3 regions of the Streptomyces sp. NBC_01498 genome follow, and region 2 is predicted to be linked to each of the others. Evidence: riboswitches for the same ligand, from Rfam matches in the RefSeq annotation. Region 2 holds a riboswitch; each other region holds the start of a gene.
What was found. Region 2 has a riboswitch for cobalamin ahead of metE (5-methyltetrahydropteroyltriglutamate--homocysteine S-methyltransferase). Riboswitches for the same ligand answer to the same signal wherever they lie in the genome.
Positions count from the first base shown of each region.

Region 1 (5,514 bases), 920 kb from region 2:
GGTCGGCACGATCGCGCTGCTGGCGATCGGTGTGGTCGTCGCGCTGCCGACGATGAAGATGGACGCGATCACCGACTTCGCGAGCCGGGGCGACGGTCCGGTGTTCGCCGGTTCGATGTTCCCGTTCGTCTTCATCACCATCGCGTGCGGGGCGCTGTCCGGTTTCCACTCGCTCATCGCCTCGGGCACCACGCCGAAGATGGTGCAGAAGGAGACCCAGATCCGGATGATCGGGTACGGGGCGATGCTCACCGAGTCGTTCGTCGCCATCATGGCGATGATCACGGCGTGCGTCATCGACCCGGGGCTGTACTTCGCGGTCAACTCCCCCGCCGGAGTCATCGGCGGCACGGTCGAGTCCGCCTCCCAGGCCGTCGCGAATCTCGGCTTCACGATCTCGCCGGACCAGCTCGCCCGGGCGGCCAAGGACGTCGAGGAGTCGAGCCTGCTCTCCCGTACGGGCGGCGCGCCGACCTTCGCGCTCGGGATGTCGGACATCTTCTCGTCGGTGATCGGCGGCGCGGGGATGAAGGCGTTCTGGTACCACTTCGCGATCATGTTCGAGGCGCTGTTCATCCTGACGACGGTGGACGCGGGCACGCGGGTGGGGCGCTTCATGCTCCAGGACATGCTCGGCAACGTGTACAAGCCGATGCGCCAGGTCAGCTGGAAGCCCGGCGTCTGGTTCGCCAGCGCCGTGGTGGTCGGCGCGTGGGGCTACTTCCTCTGGGTCGGGGTGCACGACCCGCTGGGCGGCATCAACCAGCTCTTCCCGCTGTTCGGCATCGCGAACCAGCTGCTGGCGGCGGTGGCGCTGGCCGTCTGTACGACGCTGCTGGTGAAGTCGGGACGGCTGAAATGGGCCTGGGTGACGGCGGTCCCGCTCGCCTGGGACGCGGCGGTCACGCTCACCGCGAGCTGGCAGAAAATCTTCTCCGACGATCCGAAGGTCGGCTTCTTCACCCAGCGCGACGTGTACCTGACGGGCATCGAGAACGGCGAGGTGATCCCGCCCGCCAAGACGATGGACGACATGCACACGGTCGTCACCAACTCCACGGTGGACGGCGTCCTCTGCGCGCTCTTCGCGATCCTGATCATCGTCGTGATCGCGGACGCGGGCCGGGTCTGCTACCGGGCGATCCGCCACCCCGAGAGCGTGAAGCTCTCGGAGACGCCGTACGTGAAGTCCGAACTGGTCGCGCCGGCGGGCATGTTCGCGACCCCGGAGGAGAAGGCGGAACTGGCGGCGGCGGAGGCCCGCACGAAGGCACCCAGCGGGGCGGGCGCGTCATGACGCCGGCGGCGAAGGTACGCCACGCGGTGGGCCGGGTCCGCTGGTACGTACGGGAGCTGACGGGCGAGTCCGCGTACGACCACTACGTGGCGCACACCCGCGCCTGTGACCCCACGGCGGAGCCGATGACCCGGCGCGCCTTCGAACGGAGCCGCACGGACGCCCGGGAGGCGGACCCGAGGGAAGGGTTCCGCTGCTGCTGAGCGAGCCGGTGAGGGGCCGCCGTCTCCCGACGAGGGGACGGCGGCCCTTCGCCGTTGATCGCCGCGCACCATGCAGCCGTGCAAGGTGCTTCCGACGACAGCGGCGACCTCCGACAACGCCCCTCTCGTCCCGTGTCGCACACTGCTGTCATGAAACAGGTGATACAGCCGGAGACCGGCTTTCTGATACGGGCGGCCGAGGCCGCCGAGCATGGCCTTCTCGGGGAGATCACCGCGCGGGCCTATCTGGACGACGGGCTGCTGGACTTCGGGGAGGACGACCCGTATCTGGCGAGCCTGCGGGACGTCGCCGCGCGCGCCGCCGGGGCCGAGGTGCTCGTGGCCGCCGGGGCGGACGGGGAAGTGCTCGGCGGGGTGACGTACGCCGCCGGCGGGACCGCGTGGGCCAATGTGGCCGGGGCGGGCGAGGCCGAGTTCCGCATGCTGGCCGTGGCGTCCGCCGCCCGGGGCCGGGGTGTCGGCAAGGCGCTGGTGCTGGCCTGTGTGGAGCGCGCGCGGGCCACCGAGGGGTGTGTACGGGTGCGGCTGTCGACCCACGAGAAGATGCGGGCCGCCCACCGGATCTACGAGCGGCTGGGCTTCGTACGGACCCCGGAACGGGACTGGGCACCGTACGAGGAGCTCGCGCCGCTGCTCACCTACCGCCTGGAAATCCAAGGCCCGTAGGGGCTCTTTCCGGGCAAGGCGAAACACCTCTGACACAACATGTGGGGGGTGCCGCTCCCCACGGGCCCCACATGTATGCTCAAGTCTGCTGTCGCCGCAGGAGAATCCGGTGCAAATCCGGAACTGTCCCGCAACGGTGTGCTGTGGTGCGCTTTGCCGCGCCCGCGAGTCCGAGCACCTGCCGACGGCGCATCCGGTTCGACCGAGCCGGGTGCCGAGACGTCCGGGCCTCGAGGTTGGGCCGGTGACGCCGCGCCGCGCGCTGCCCGCATCCGGGACGGCGTACGCGGGCGCGCGCCGCCGTGCCCCTTCTCTCCTGACCCAGAGCCGAGCGAGGGAGAGCACCACGTGACCATCGCGCCAGCCGATCCGGCTTCAGCGATCGCCGACCGGGGACAGGAAGAGCGGGGACAGGAAGAGCGGGTCCAGGCAGAGCGGGAACGGGACCAGCCGGGACGGGGCACCGCCGCTGCGTCCGGCGGGGCGGCCCACGAGACCGCCGACGCGCCCGGCACGGGCCTGCTGCGGACCCTCACCGGCCTCACCGCCGACCTGCCCGACACCGACCCCGGCAAGGTCGCCGCCGCCGCTCTCCGGGGTCGTAACGCCGCCTCCGACGAGGCCGAGCTGCGGCAGCTCGCCACCGAGGCCGCCGCCGGGCTGATCTCCGAGGACCCCGCTTACTCCCGCCTCGCCGCCCGTCTCCTCACCCGCACCATCGCGGACGAGGCCGCCGGCCAGGGCGCCGTGTCGTTCTCGTCCTCGATCGCCGTGGGCCACGCGGAGGGCCTGATCGCCGACCGTACGGCCGCGTTCGTCACACGCCACGCCGCCCGCCTCGACGCGCTGATCGACCCCGCCGCCGACGACCGCTTCGGCTACTTCGGCCTGCGCACGCTGTTCAGCCGCTATCTGCTGCGGCACCCGATCACCCGCGATGTCATCGAGACGCCGCAGTACTTCATGCTGCGTGTCGCCTCCGGGCTGGCCAAGGACGACTCCCCGGCCGCCGTGGACGAGGTCGCCGCGCTGTACGGCCTGATGAGCCGGCTCGACTACCTCCCCTCCTCCCCCACCCTCTTCAACTCCGGCACCCGCCATCCCCAGATGTCGTCCTGCTATCTGCTGGACTCCCCGCTGGACGAGCTGGACTCGATCTACGACCGCTACCACCAGGTGGCCCGCCTCTCGAAGCACGCGGGCGGCATCGGCCTCTCGTACTCCCGTATCCGCGCGCGTGGTTCGCTGATCCGGGGCACCAACGGGCACTCCAACGGCATCGTGCCGTTCCTGCGCACGCTGGACTCCTCGGTCGCCGCCGTCAACCAGGGCGGCCGGCGCAAGGGGGCGGCCTGCGTCTATCTGGAGACGTGGCACGCGGACATCGAGGAGTTCCTGGAGCTGCGCGACAACACCGGGGAGGAGGCGCGCCGTACGCACAATCTGAACCTCGCGCACTGGATCCCCGACGAGTTCATGCGCCGGGTCGACACGGACGGCGACTGGTCGCTCTTCTCCCCCTCGGACGTGCCCGAACTGGTCGACCTGTGGGGCGACGACTTCGACGCCGCCTACCGCGCCGCCGAGGCCGCGGGCAAGGCCCGCCGGACCATCGCCGCGCGCGAGCTGTACGGCCGGATGATGCGCACCCTCGCCCAGACCGGCAACGGCTGGATGACCTTCAAGGACGCGTCGAACCGTACGGCGAACCAGACCGCCGAGCCCGGCACCGTCGTGCACTCCTCGAACCTCTGCACCGAGATCCTGGAGGTCACCGACGACGGTGAGACGGCCGTCTGCAACCTCGGCTCGGTCAACGTCGGCGCGTTCGTCACGGAGAGCGGCGAACTGGACTGGGAGCGGCTGGACGACAGCGTCCGCACCGCCGTGACCTTCCTCGACCGGGTCGTGGACATCAACTTCTACCCGACCGAGCAGGCCGGCCGCTCGAACGCCAAGTGGCGCCCCGTGGGCCTCGGCGTGATGGGCCTCCAGGACGTCTTCTTCAAGAAGCGGCTGCCGTTCGACTCCGCCGAGGCCGCCGCGCTCTCCACCCGGATCGCCGAGCGGATCATGCTCGCCGCGTACGAGGCGTCCTGCGACCTCGCCGAGCGCGAGGGCCCGCTGCCCGCCTGGGAGCGGACCCGCGCCGCACGCGGCGTGCTGCACCCGGACCACTACGACGTGACGCCGAACTGGCCGGAGCGGTGGGACGCGCTCAGGGCCCGCGTCGCGACGACCGGCATGCGCAACTCGCTGCTCCTCGCGATCGCGCCGACGGCCACCATCGCCTCGATCGCCGGGGTGTACGAGTGCATCGAGCCGCAGGTGTCCAACCTCTTCAAGCGCGAGACGCTGTCGGGTGAGTTCCTCCAGGTCAACGCCTACCTGGTGGCGGAGCTGAAGAAGCTCGGCGTCTGGGACGCGCAGTCCCGTGAGGCGCTGCGCGAGTCCAACGGCTCGGTGGCGGACTTCAGTTGGATCCCGGCCGACGTGCGGGAGCTGTACCGCACGGCGTGGGAGATCCCGCAGCGCGGCCTGATCGACATGGCGGCGGCGCGTACGCCGTTCCTGGACCAGAGCCAGTCGCTGAACCTGTTCCTGGAGACGCCGACCATCGGGAAGCTCAGCTCGATGTACGCGTACGCCTGGAAGAAGGGGCTGAAGACCACGTACTACCTGCGCTCGCGCCCCGCCACCCGGATCGCCCGCGCGGCGAGGTCCCAGCCGGTGGCCGCCGCCGTGCCCGCGCAGCCGGCGCCGGACGCCGACGCGATCGCCTGCTCCCTGGAAAACCCCGAGTCCTGCGAGGCCTGCCAGTAATGCCGTCCCCTTCCGTGGAAAAGAACCTGCTCGACCCGGGCTTCGAGCTGACGCTGCGGCCCATGCGCTACCCGGACTTCTACGAGCGCTACCGGGACGCGATCAAGAACACCTGGACGGTCGAGGAGGTCGACCTCCACTCCGACGTCACGGACCTCGCGAAGCTCTCCCCGGGCGAGCAGCACATGATCGGCCGGCTGGTCGCGTTCTTCGCGACGGGCGACTCGATCGTCTCGAACAACCTGGTGCTGACGCTCTACAAGCACATCAACTCCCCGGAGGCGCGGCTCTATCTCTCCCGGCAGCTGTTCGAGGAGGCCGTGCACGTCCAGTTCTATCTGACGCTGCTGGACACCTATCTGCCCGATCCGGCGGACCGCGCGGCGGCGTTCGACGCGGTGGAGGAGATCCCGTCGATCCGGGAGAAGGCGCAGTTCTGCTTCCGGTGGATGGACTCGGTCGAGAAGATCGACCGCCTGGAGTCGAAGGCGGACCGGCGCCGGT
Region 1 covers NZ_CP109598.1:2,171,811-2,177,324, forward strand. Annotated here, with positions in the region: gene OG875_RS08960 (carbon starvation CstA family protein) at 1-1,297, shown strand, start outside; gene OG875_RS08965 (YbdD/YjiX family protein) at 1,294-1,500, shown strand; gene OG875_RS08970 (GNAT family N-acetyltransferase) at 1,651-2,187, shown strand; adenosylcobalamin-variant (AdoCbl-variant) riboswitch at 2,276-2,375, shown strand; gene OG875_RS08975 (ribonucleoside-diphosphate reductase subunit alpha) at 2,536-5,010, shown strand; gene OG875_RS08980 (ribonucleotide-diphosphate reductase subunit beta) at 5,010-5,514, shown strand, end outside.
Region 1: linked by a shared signal. The riboswitch ahead of OG875_RS08975 (ribonucleoside-diphosphate reductase subunit alpha) and the one ahead of metE (5-methyltetrahydropteroyltriglutamate--homocysteine S-methyltransferase) in region 2 are both predicted to bind cobalamin.

Region 2 (5,514 bases):
TGGGAGTGCCTACCCCCTGTGCGGCTGGGGAGTTGTGCGACGGGGTTCGTACCCCGGGTGCGGCCAGGGCCCCGCCCTGGCCGCACCGGGTGCTCCGTGTCAGTCCGCCGTCGGGAGCCCCGCGCGGACCTCGCGGGCCGCCGCGACCAGGTTCTCCAGCGACGTACGGACCTCCGGCCAGCCGCGCGTCTTGAGACCGCAGTCCGGGTTCACCCACAGCCGCTCGGCCGGGATCGCGTCAAGTCCCTTGCGCAGCAGGGCCGTTGCCTCCGCCGCACTCGGCACGCGCGGCGAGTGGATGTCGTACACGCCCGGTCCCGCCTCACGCGGGTAACCGTGCGCGGCGAGTTCGTCCGCGACCTGCATGTGCGAGCGGGCCGCCTCCAGGCTGATCACGTCCGCGTCGAGATCGTCGATGGCCTGGACGATGTCGCCGAACTCCGCGTAGCACATGTGCGTGTGGATCTGCGTGTCCGGCCGGACGCCGGCGGTGGTCAGCCGGAACGACTCGGTCGCCCACGCCAGATACGCGGCGCGGCCGTCCGCGCGCAGCGGGAGCGTCTCACGCAGCGCCGGTTCGTCCACCTGGATCACGGACGTACCCGCGCCCTCCAGGTCGTCCACCTCGTCGCGCAGCGCGAGCGCCACCTGGCGGGCGGTGTCGCCGAGCGGCTGGTCGTCCCGGACGAAGGACCAGGCGAGCATCGTGACGGGCCCGGTGAGCATCCCCTTGACGGGGCGGTCGGTGAGCGACTGCGCGTACGACGTCCAGCGCACCGTCATCGGCTCCGGGCGCGAGATGTCCCCGGCGAGGACCGGGGGACGTACGTAACGGGTTCCGTACGACTGCACCCAGCCGTGCCGCGTGGCGACGTACCCGTTCAGCTGCTCGGCGAAGTACTGGACCATGTCGTTGCGTTCGGGTTCGCCGTGCACCAGGACGTCGAGGCCGGCCTTCTCCTGGAACGAGACGACGTCGCGGATCTCCTCCTTGATCCGGTCCTCGTACGCGGCGGTGCCGATCCGCCCGGCGCGCAGGTCCGCGCGGGCGGTGCGCAGCTCCGTGGTCTGCGGGAAGGACCCGATGGTGGTCGTGGGCAGCGGCGGCAGCCCCAGATGCGCCCGCTGGGCGGCGGTCCGTTCCTCGTACGGCTGCGAACGGCGCGCGTCCGCGTCGGTGACGGCCGCCGCGCGGGCGCGCACGGCCGGGTCGCGGGTCAGGGGGGAGTTCGCGCGAGACGCGAGAGCGGCGCGGTTGGCGGCCAGTTCGGCGGCGATCGCGCCGGTGCCCCCGGCCAGGGCACGGGCCAGGGTGGCGACCTCGGTGCTCTTCTGGCGGGCGAAGGCGAGCCAGCGGGCGATCTCCGGGTCGATGTCCCGCTCTGCGCCCGCGTCGATGGGGACGTGCAGCAGGGAGCAGGACGGGGCGACATCGACGTGGCCGGCGAGGCCCAGCAGCGTGCCGAGGGTGGCGAGGGACTTCGTCAGGTCGTTGATCCAGATGTTGCGGCCGTCGACCACACCGGCGACCAGCCGCTTGCCGGGCACTCCGCCGACCGCCGCGAGACCGTCGAGGTTGGCGGCGGCCGGGCCGGTGAAGTCAAGAGCCAGGCCCTCGACGGGGGATTTGGCGAGCACCGGAAGGGCGTCGCCGAGGCGGTCGAAGTAGGAGGCCACCAGCAGTTTCGGCCGGTCGGTGGCGCCGCCCAGGTCGTGGTAGGCGCGGGCGGCGGCGGCCAGTTCCGCCGGGGTGCGGTCCTGCACGAGGGCGGGCTCGTCGAGCTGTACCCAGTCGGCGCCCGCCGCGCGCAGATCGGCGAGGATCTCCGCGTACACCGGGAGGAGCCGGTCGAGGAGGGTCAGCGGTTCGAAGCCCTCGGCGACGCCGGGGGCGGGCTTGGCCAGCAGCAGGTAGGTGACGGGGCCGAGCAGTACGGGCCGGGCGGTGAGGCCGAGGGCGAGGGCCTCCGTCAGCTCGGCGACCTGCCGGGTGGAGTCGGCGGTGAAGACGGTGTCGGGGCCGAGCTCGGGGACCAGGTAGTGGTAGTTCGTGTCGAACCACTTGGTCATCTCCAGCGGCGCCACGTCACGGGTGCCGCGCGCCATCGCGAAGTAGCCCTCCAGCGCGGCGTCCCGGGTGTCCTTCCCGGTGTCGTCCCCGGCGCCTTCCCGCGTGCCTTCCCGCGCATCTTCCCGCGTGCTTTTCCGCGTGTCGGCCGTGGTCGCCGCGCGGTGCCGTTCCGGGATCGCGCCGACCATCACGCTGGTGTCCAGGACGTGGTCGTAGTACGAGAAGTCGCCGGTCGGCACCTCGTGGACGCCGTCGGCGGTGAGCTGCTCCCAGTTCGCCCTGCGCAGCCCGGCGGCGGTCTCCCGCAGGGTGGCGGCGCTCATGGCGCCCTTCCAGTAGCGCTCGACGGCCTTCTTCAGTTCGCGGCCGGCACCCTGGCGGGGGTAGCCGTACACGGTGGCGCGTGCCGCCGCGGTCGTTGACTCGTCTGTCACGGAACTCTCCTTCGCGAGTGGTCCTCTGCGATCCCGGCGCGACGGGCGACGGATCGGAGACACGAAGGGGTACAGAACCGGACGGGCCCGTTCCGTACGCGTAGGTACGAACGCCCGACCGATATGTACGCCGACCCGCCCACGAGGTCACCGGGATCTCCGCGCGCGATCGGTCGCGCGCGGGCAACGGGCAGGTCTTCGGACTCGCGGGCACGTCCCGTATCGCGTGTCGCGTACGGGGCACCTACTGGCCGTCGCTTCCCAGGTCCGGCCGGACCCAGTGCTCATGACGGCGGTCGTTCCCACTCACCGCTGCGGGGCAGTCCCGGATTCCCACCGGGTTCCCTCTTACGACGTACCCGCCCGGAAGGACGGGGACGAACCAGCTGCGCCAACCAGCCTAGCGGTTGCCCGCCGGCTCCCTCGAACCGTCACGAGACATTCATGGACGGTTCAAACCGCCAGCTTCCTGGTCGAGTTCGTACAGCGCGAGAGTCCGATACCTCCTTGACACCCCTATTGGTCTAAGCCAACATCCGATTGGCCTGTACCAAGTCCCCGAGCGGTTCCCGGCCGGCCGCCGAGCGATGCGCCTTCGGAGGAACCGCATGGAGCCGAGCAGCCGCACGAGCAGCCTGACGAGCGAGGCGACGAGCAGCGTGACCAGCAGTGCGACGACGAGCAGCGCGGCGACGAGCAGCGTGACCAGCAGTGCGACGACGAGCAGCGCGGCGACGAGCAGCGCAACGACCGGCGGCGCGACGAGTAGTCGGTCGAGCGGGCCGACGGGCGGATCGGCGAGCAGCTCGACTACCGGCGGTGGGGGCGGGGGCGGCGGGGCCGGGCCCGTGGGCAATCTCGTGAGCAGTCCCGTGAGCAGTCCCGTGAGCAGTCCCGCGAGCACTCGCCATCGGCAGCTCACGCGTCTCGCGGGGGCCGTGCTCCAGCCCGGATTCGTGGGCACGACCGTGCCCGACTGGGTCCGCCGGGCCATCGCCGACGGCCTCACCTCCGTCGTCCTCTTCGGCCGGAACATCGTCGACCCCGAACAGGTCGCCCGCCTCACCGCCGAACTGCGGGCCGAGAACCGCGACCTCGTCATCGCCATCGACGAGGAAGCCGGCGACGTGACCCGGCTCGAAGCCTGGACGGGCGCCTCCCGGCCGGGCAATCTCGCCCTCGGCGCCGTGGACGACGTGGAGCTGACCGAATCCGTCGCCCGTGACATCGGGCGTGAACTCCACGCCGCCGGGATCTCCCTCAACTACGCGCCCAGCGCCGACGTCAACTCCAACCCCCTCAACCCGGTGATCGGCGCCCGTTCCTTCGGCGCCCGTACGGACGTCGTCGCCCGGCACACCGCCGCCTGGGTGCGCGGGCTCCAGTCGGCGGGCGTCGCCGCCTGCGCCAAGCACTTCCCCGGCCACGGCGACACCTCGGTCGACTCCCACCACGGGCTGCCGCGCGTCTCGGCGAGCGCGGAGGAGATCGCCGCCGTCGCGCTGCCGCCGTTCGTCGCGGCGATGGAGGCGGGCGTACGCGTGGTGATGACCGCGCACCTGCTCGCCTCCGCGTACGACCCCGAACTGCCCGCCACCCTCAGCCCCCGCATCCTCGTGGACCTGCTCCGCGGTGAGCTGGGCTTCGACGGGCTGGTGGTGACCGACGGCATCGAGATGCGCGCGGTCACCGACCGTTACGGCATCGACGGCGCCACCGTACGGGCCGTCACCGGCGGGGCGGACGCGGTGTGCGTCGGCGGCGAGCACGCGGGCGAGGCCACGTTCGACCAGCTCACCGGTGCGCTGGTGGGGGCCGTACTGGACGGGACGCTGTCCGAGGCGCGGCTCGGGGAGGCAGCGGCGCGGGTCGGCGAGTTCGCCGCCTGGTCCGGCAGCCGTACGCGCGCCGTGACCGCCGACGCGGTCGCGTCCGACATCGGGCTGGTGGCCGCCCGGCGCGCGCTGCGCGTGGTGAGCGGGCGGGCCGGGGAGACCGTGCTGCCGCTCGTCGGCGCGCCCCACGTCGTGGAGCTGTCCCCGACGATGAACCTGGCCGTGGACGGGCAGACCCCGTGGGGCGTGGCGGCCCCGCTGAGCGACCTGCTGCCCGGTACGACCTCCGTACGGCTGACGGAGGCCGATCTGGCCGACTCCGGCGATCTGCTGGACCGCAAGGTGCTCGACCCGGCGGTGGCGCGCTCGCTGGTCGTGGTGGTGCGCGACGCGGCACGGCACGGCTGGATGTCGGCGGCGATGGCGCGGCTGCTGGGGAGCCGGCCGGACGCGGTGGTGGTGGAGATGGGCGTACCGAACGGCGCTGCGCCCGGCGCCGTGCACCTGATCACCCATGGCGCGACCCGGGTCTCTGGCCTGGCGGCGGCGGAGTTCTTGACGGGGCGCGGCTGAGAGGCGCGCGGGGCGGGCGGGGCGCCGGAGACCCTGAGGTCTCCGGCGCCCCCTGCTCCGAGTTCCGACGGTGCTGACGGTGCCGACGGTGCCGAGGGGCAGTCCTGCGGTGTGCAGTCCCGCCGGTGTGAAGTCCTGCGGTGCGGGCCCTACGGTGTGTCGTACGGCTGGGTGATCACTTCCAGGTAGTGACCCGACGGATCGAGGAAGTAGACCCCTCGGCCGCCGTGGTTGTGGTTGATCTCGCCGGGGAGCTTCCGGTGCGGATCGGCGAAGAAGTCGACCCCCGCGTCCTTGATCCGCGCGAAGATCCCGTCGAAGTCCTCTTCGGGTACCAGGAACGCGTAATGCTGCGGGGTGATGGACTCGGGAGCGGCGGTCGCGAAATCGAGGGTGACGCTGTTACCGGTGTCGACCGGAACGAAGGGGCCCCATTCGGTGCCGACTTCCAGATCCAGGATGTGCGCCAGAAACTCGGCGGAGGCCCGGTTGTCCCGGGAATGAACGATGGTGTGATTCAACTCGACTGACACGGTGGAATGCCTCCAGAGGCATCTCACGGGAACCTCCACGCCTCACCCGGCCGGTGACCGACGCGCGA
Region 2 covers NZ_CP109598.1:3,095,988-3,101,501, reverse strand. Annotated here, with positions in the region: gene metE (5-methyltetrahydropteroyltriglutamate--homocysteine S-methyltransferase) at 100-2,505, opposite strand; cobalamin riboswitch at 2,678-2,907, opposite strand; gene OG875_RS13090 (hypothetical protein) at 2,948-3,409, opposite strand; gene OG875_RS13085 (glycoside hydrolase family 3 protein) at 3,444-4,913, shown strand; gene OG875_RS13080 (VOC family protein) at 5,063-5,446, opposite strand.

Region 3 (5,514 bases), 2.7 Mb from region 2:
CGAGGTCGCCAAGACCATCTCCGGCGGGCTCATCAACGAACAGGGCATCAGAACCGAAGTGATCTTCGCGGCGCTCGTCGGCGCCATCCTGTGGAATCTGTTCACCTGGCTGCTCGGACTGCCGTCCAGCTCCTCCCACGCTCTCTTCGGCGGTCTCATCGGCGCCACGCTGATGTCCGTCGGCCCCTCGGGTGTCGACGGCGGCGTCGTGGTGACCAAGGTCCTGCTCCCGGCGCTCGCCGCCCCGCTGGTGGCCGGTCTGGCCGCGATGCTCGCCACCCGGCTGACGTACCGCATCGGCCGCGGCACGGACGAGAAGGACACGGCGAAGGGTTACCGGGCCGGCCAGATCGCGTCCGCCGGTCTCGTCTCCCTCGCGCACGGCACCAACGACGCGCAGAAGACGATGGGTGTCATCACCCTGGCCCTGGTCACCGGCGGTGTTCTCGCGCCCGGTTCCAACCCGCCGATGTGGGTCATCGTCTCCGCCGGTGTCGCGATCGCCCTCGGCACCTACCTCGGCGGCTGGCGCATCATCCGCACCATGGGCAAGGGGCTGACGGACCTCCGGCCGCAGCAGGGCTTCGCCGCCCAGACCAGCGCGGCGACCGTCATCCTGGCCTCGTCCCACCTGGGCTTCTCGCTCTCCACCACGCAGTCGTGCTCCGGAGCCGTGATGGGCGCCGGGCTCGGCCGCAAGGGCGGGGTGGTCCGCTGGTCGACCGCGACCCGGATGTTCATCGCCTGGGGGCTGACCCTGCCGGCCGCCGGTCTGGTCGCGGCGGGTGCCGAGTTCCTGACCGGTCAGGGCCCGTGGGGCATCGCGGTCACCGCCGCGCTGCTCGTCGCGCTGTCGGCGGTCATCTGGTTCGCCTCGCGCCGCCAGCCCGTCGACCACACCAATGTCAACGAGACGGACGGGGCCGCCGGGGCGGACGAGCCGATGGGTGTCGTGACCGCCGCCGTCGCGGCCGTCTCCCCGCCGCCCGTGGGCGGTCCGGCGTCGGACCTCCTCGCCGCCACCATTCCGGCACCGGTACCCGCACCGGCGGGTGCGGAGGCCGGGGACCCCGCCGAACCGGCGCGGCCCGCGGCGGTCTGACCCCGGCACCCGCCCGGCACCGGCCGCCGCCCACCGGACCACACCTGCCGGACGACATCCGCTCCGGTACCGACGGCCCGACATCGACGGCCGGACATCGACGGCCCGACGAAGCGAAGGACACTTTCCGTATGAACATCGACTGGGCGGCGCTCGGCTCCGTCTTCGGCGTCAGTCTTGTGACCACCGTCGCGCTGGTGGGCCTGTTCACCCTCGGCATCGTGGGGCTCTCCAAGGGCGCCTCCGCCGCGCGGGGCCCGGCGTCGGCGGCCACCGCCACGGGGTCCGGCTCCGGTTCCGTTTCCGGTTCCGTGACCCTGGCGCGCACCGGCGCGTACGTCTGCTTCGCCCTGTGCCTGGCGGCCGTGTCGTACGGGATCTACGTGATCGTCGCCTGACACGGCGGGCGTACGCGTACGCGGAACGCACACGAGGGAGGGGACGGCCCGTACGGGTCGTCCCCTCCCTCGTCGCTGTTCTCCCCTCTCCCCTTGTTCCCTGGCTGTCCCCTGACTGTCCCCTGACGGGTCGTGCCCTCTCGTGTGGGCCTCAGCACACCGCCCCGTCGCAGGTCACAGCCTGGTTGACGGGGGTTCCCACGCGTGGTGGACTGCCGAGGCCACTACGGCGACAGCGAGAGGAAGCCCGGTGCGAATCCGGCGCGGTCCCGCCACTGTGACGGGAGACAGCCATGTCTCCCGGAGTCAGGAACTCTCGTCGCCGCATCACGTCGAACCGGGGCGCGGACCCTGAGTGAGGACATATCGCCATGCCCGGCCGCGGTTCAACTGTCCTGTCCAGAGCGGTGAGTACGAGACCTCCGCGCGTGTGCCGAGGCGTGTCGGCGGGCTGAGCGATGCGTGCCGAGCACACGGCGGGCCGTCGACGACCGGCCCCGGGAAGCGTTTTCGCGTACGGCGCCGCCGCCGGTCTGCTCGCCGACCGGCTTCTCGGCGATCCCCGGCGCGGCCATCCGGTCGCCGCCTTCGGGCGGGTCGCGGGCGCCGTCGAGCGCCGACTGTGGCACGACCACCGGGGCTGGGGCGCGCTCCACACCGTGGTGTGCGCCGGGGGTACGGCCGGGGTGGCCGCGCTCGTGGCGCGCGGCCTGCGGGGCCGTACCGGCGCGTCCGTGGCCCTGACCGCCGCCGTCACCTGGACCGTGCTGGGCGGTACGTCGCTGGGGCGCGAGGCGCGCGCCGTCGGCGGGGCGCTCGCGGCCGGGGACACCGGGGCCGCGCGGAAGCGGCTGCCGCACCTGTGCGGGCGGGACCCGGAGGCCCTGGACGAGGGGCAGATCGCACGCGCCGTCGTGGAGTCCGTCGCCGAGAACACCTCGGACGCCGTCGTGGGGGCCCTGGTGTGGGGCGCGTTCGGCGGGGTGCCGGGGTTGGCCGCGTTCCGCGCCGTCAACACCCTGGACGCCATGGTGGGGCACCGGTCGCCGCGCCATCTGCGGTTCGGCTGGGCCTCGGCACGGCTGGACGACGTGGCCGGCTGGCCCGGCGCCCGGCTGACGGCGCTGCTGGCGGCCGTGGCGGGCGGGGCGCCCGCGCGGACACTGCGGGTGCTGCGCCGGGACGCGGGCCGCCATCCGAGCCCCAACGCGGGCCCCGTGGAGGCGTCGTTCGCGGGCGCGCTGGGCGTACGGCTCGGCGGCACCCTCGCGTACGGCGGACGGGTCGAGCACCGGCCGGTGCTCAATGGCGGCGGGCGGCCGGTGGAGGTCGCCGACATCGAACGGGCGGTACGGCTGTCGCACCGGGTCGGTGTGCTGGCCCTCGCGGTCTGTGCCGCCGGACGGCTGCTGGCCGGAGCGGCCGGACGCGGCCTCCGCGGCAACCTCCTCAAGAGGAGGGCCCGATGAGCGGGCGGCGCGGCGGTGGGCTGCTCGTCGCGGGCACCACGTCCGACGCCGGGAAGAGCGTCGTCACGGCGGGCATCTGCCGCTGGCTGGTGCGCCGGGGCGTGAAGGTGGCGCCCTTCAAGGGGCAGAACATGTCGCTGAACTCGTTCGTGACGCGCGAGGGCGCCGAGATCGGCCGGGCGCAGGCGATGCAGGCCCAGGCGGCCCGGGTGGAGCCGACGGCGCTGATGAACCCCGTCCTGCTCAAACCGGGCGGCGACCGCAGCAGTCAGGTCGTCCTGCTGGGACGGCCGGTGGGTGAACTGAGCGCGCGCGGCTACCACGGTGACGGCTCCGGTCCCGGCCGCCAGGAGACCCTGCTGGGCACCGTCGTGGACTGTCTGGAGGAGTTGCTGAGCACGTACGACGCGGTGATCTGCGAGGGCGCCGGAAGCCCGGCGGAGATCAATCTGCGGCGTACCGACATCGTCAACATGGGCGTGGCGCGGGCGGCGCGGCTGCCGGTCGTGGTGGTCGGCGACATCGACCGGGGCGGTGTCTTCGCGTCGTTCTTCGGAACGACGGCGCTGCTGAGCGCCGAGGACCAGGCCCTGGTCGCGGGGTATCTCGTCAACAAGTTCCGGGGCGACGTGTCGTTGCTGGAGCCGGGCCTGGAGATGCTGCGCGGGCTGACCGGCCGCGCCACGTACGGTGTGCTGCCCTTCCGCCACGGACTGGGCATCGACGAGGAGGACGGGCTGCGGGTCTCGCTGCGCGGCGCCGTACGGGAGTCGGCGGTGACTCCTCCGTACGGAGAGGAGGTCCTGCGGGTCGCCGTCTGCGCGGTGCCGCTGATGTCCAACTTCACCGATGTGGACGCGCTGGCGGCCGAACCGGGCGTCGTGGTGCGGTTCGTGGACCGCCCGGACGAGATCACGGACGCGGACCTGGTAATCGTGCCCGGCACGCGCGGCACGGTGCGTGCCCTGGCCTGGCTGCGTGAGCGCGGTCTCGCCGGCGCGCTGCTGCGGCGCGCCGCCGAACACCGCCCCGTCCTCGGCATCTGCGGCGGCTACCAGCTCCTCGGCGAGCACATCGACGACACCGTCGAGTCCCGCGCGGGCTCGGTGGCCGGGCTCGGACTGCTGCCCGTACGCGTCGAGTTCGCCCGGGGGAAGACCCTGGGGCGGCCCGTCGGCGAAGCGCTGGGCGAACGCGTCGAGGGGTACGAGATCCACCACGGCGTCGCCTCCGTGGAAGGCGGCGACCCGTTCCTCGTCGACAGCGCCGGGCGTCGCCTCGACGGCTGCCGCTCGGGCCAGGTGTGGGGCACCCACTGGCACGGCTCGCTGGAGAGCGACGGCTTCCGCCGCGCCTTCCTCACCGAGGTGGCCTCGGCGGCCGGGCGCCGTTTCGTCCCCGCCCCGGACACCTCGTTCGCCGCCCTGCGCGAGGAGCAGCTCGACCTCCTCGGCGATCTGATCGAAGAACACGCGGACACGGACGCGCTGCTGCGGCTGATCGAGTCGGGCGCCCCGTCAGGACTTCCCTTCGTCGCACCTGGAGCGCCATGAACACGGCAAGCACGGTCCTGTTGTTGTCCACCGCGGACACCGATCTGCTGGCGGCGCGCGCCTCCGGGGCGCCGTACGTGATCGGCAACCCGACCCGGATCGACGCCGCGGGCGACCTGCCCGCGCTGCTCGCCGGGGCGCGGATAGCCGTCGTACGTCTCCTCGGCGGCAAACGCGCCTGGGAGGACGGGCTGGCCGCGCTCGCCGCGTCCGGGACACCGACGGTGCTGCTGGGCGGGGAGTCCGTGCCGGACGCGGAGCTGATGGCCGAGTCGTCGGTGCCCGCCGGTGTGGTGGCCGAGGCACTGCGTTATCTGGTGGAGGGCGGGCCGGAGAACCTGGCGGAGCTGGCGCGGTTCCTCTCCGACACGGTGCTGCTGACCGGTGAGGGGTTCGAGGCGCCGCGCGCGATGCCCGAGTGGGGTGTGCACGGCGAACGCGCCTCTGTGGAAGGACGGCCGACCGTCGGGGTGCTCTTCTACCGGGCGCACCACCTGTCGGGGAACACGTCCTTCGTGGACACGCTGTGCGACCGGATCGAGGAGCGGGGCGCCAACGCGCTTCCGGTGTACTGCGGTTCGCTGCGCGGCGCCGATCCGGCCCTGTACGAGCGGCTGGGCGCGGCGGACGCGCTGATCGCGACTGTCCTCGCGGCGGGCGGCACGCGCGCCTCGGACGCGTCGGCGGGCGGCGACGAGGAGGCGTGGGACATCGGGGCGCTCGCCGACCTCGACGTACCGATCCTCCAGGGGCTCTGTCTGACGTCGTCGCGGGACACCTGGGACGCGTCGGACGCCGCGCTGTCGCCCATGGACGCGGCGATGCAGGTGGCGATCCCTGAGTTCGACGGGCGGCTGATCACGGTGCCGTTCTCCTTCAAGGAGGAGGGGCCGGACGGCGTCCCGGTGTACGTGGCCGATCCGGAGCGGGCGGGCCGGGTCGCCGGGATCGCGGTGCGGCACGCGCGGCTGGCGCACACGCCGAACGCGGAG
Region 3 covers NZ_CP109598.1:5,829,009-5,834,522, reverse strand. Annotated here, with positions in the region: gene OG875_RS24835 (inorganic phosphate transporter) at 1-1,102, shown strand, start outside; gene OG875_RS24830 (hypothetical protein) at 1,234-1,500, shown strand; adenosylcobalamin (AdoCbl) riboswitch at 1,730-1,826, shown strand; gene OG875_RS24825 (cobalamin biosynthesis protein) at 1,959-2,969, shown strand; gene OG875_RS24820 (cobyric acid synthase) at 2,966-4,522, shown strand; gene cobN (cobaltochelatase subunit CobN) at 4,519-5,514, shown strand, end outside.
Region 3: linked by a shared signal. The riboswitch ahead of OG875_RS24825 (cobalamin biosynthesis protein) and the one ahead of metE (5-methyltetrahydropteroyltriglutamate--homocysteine S-methyltransferase) in region 2 are both predicted to bind cobalamin.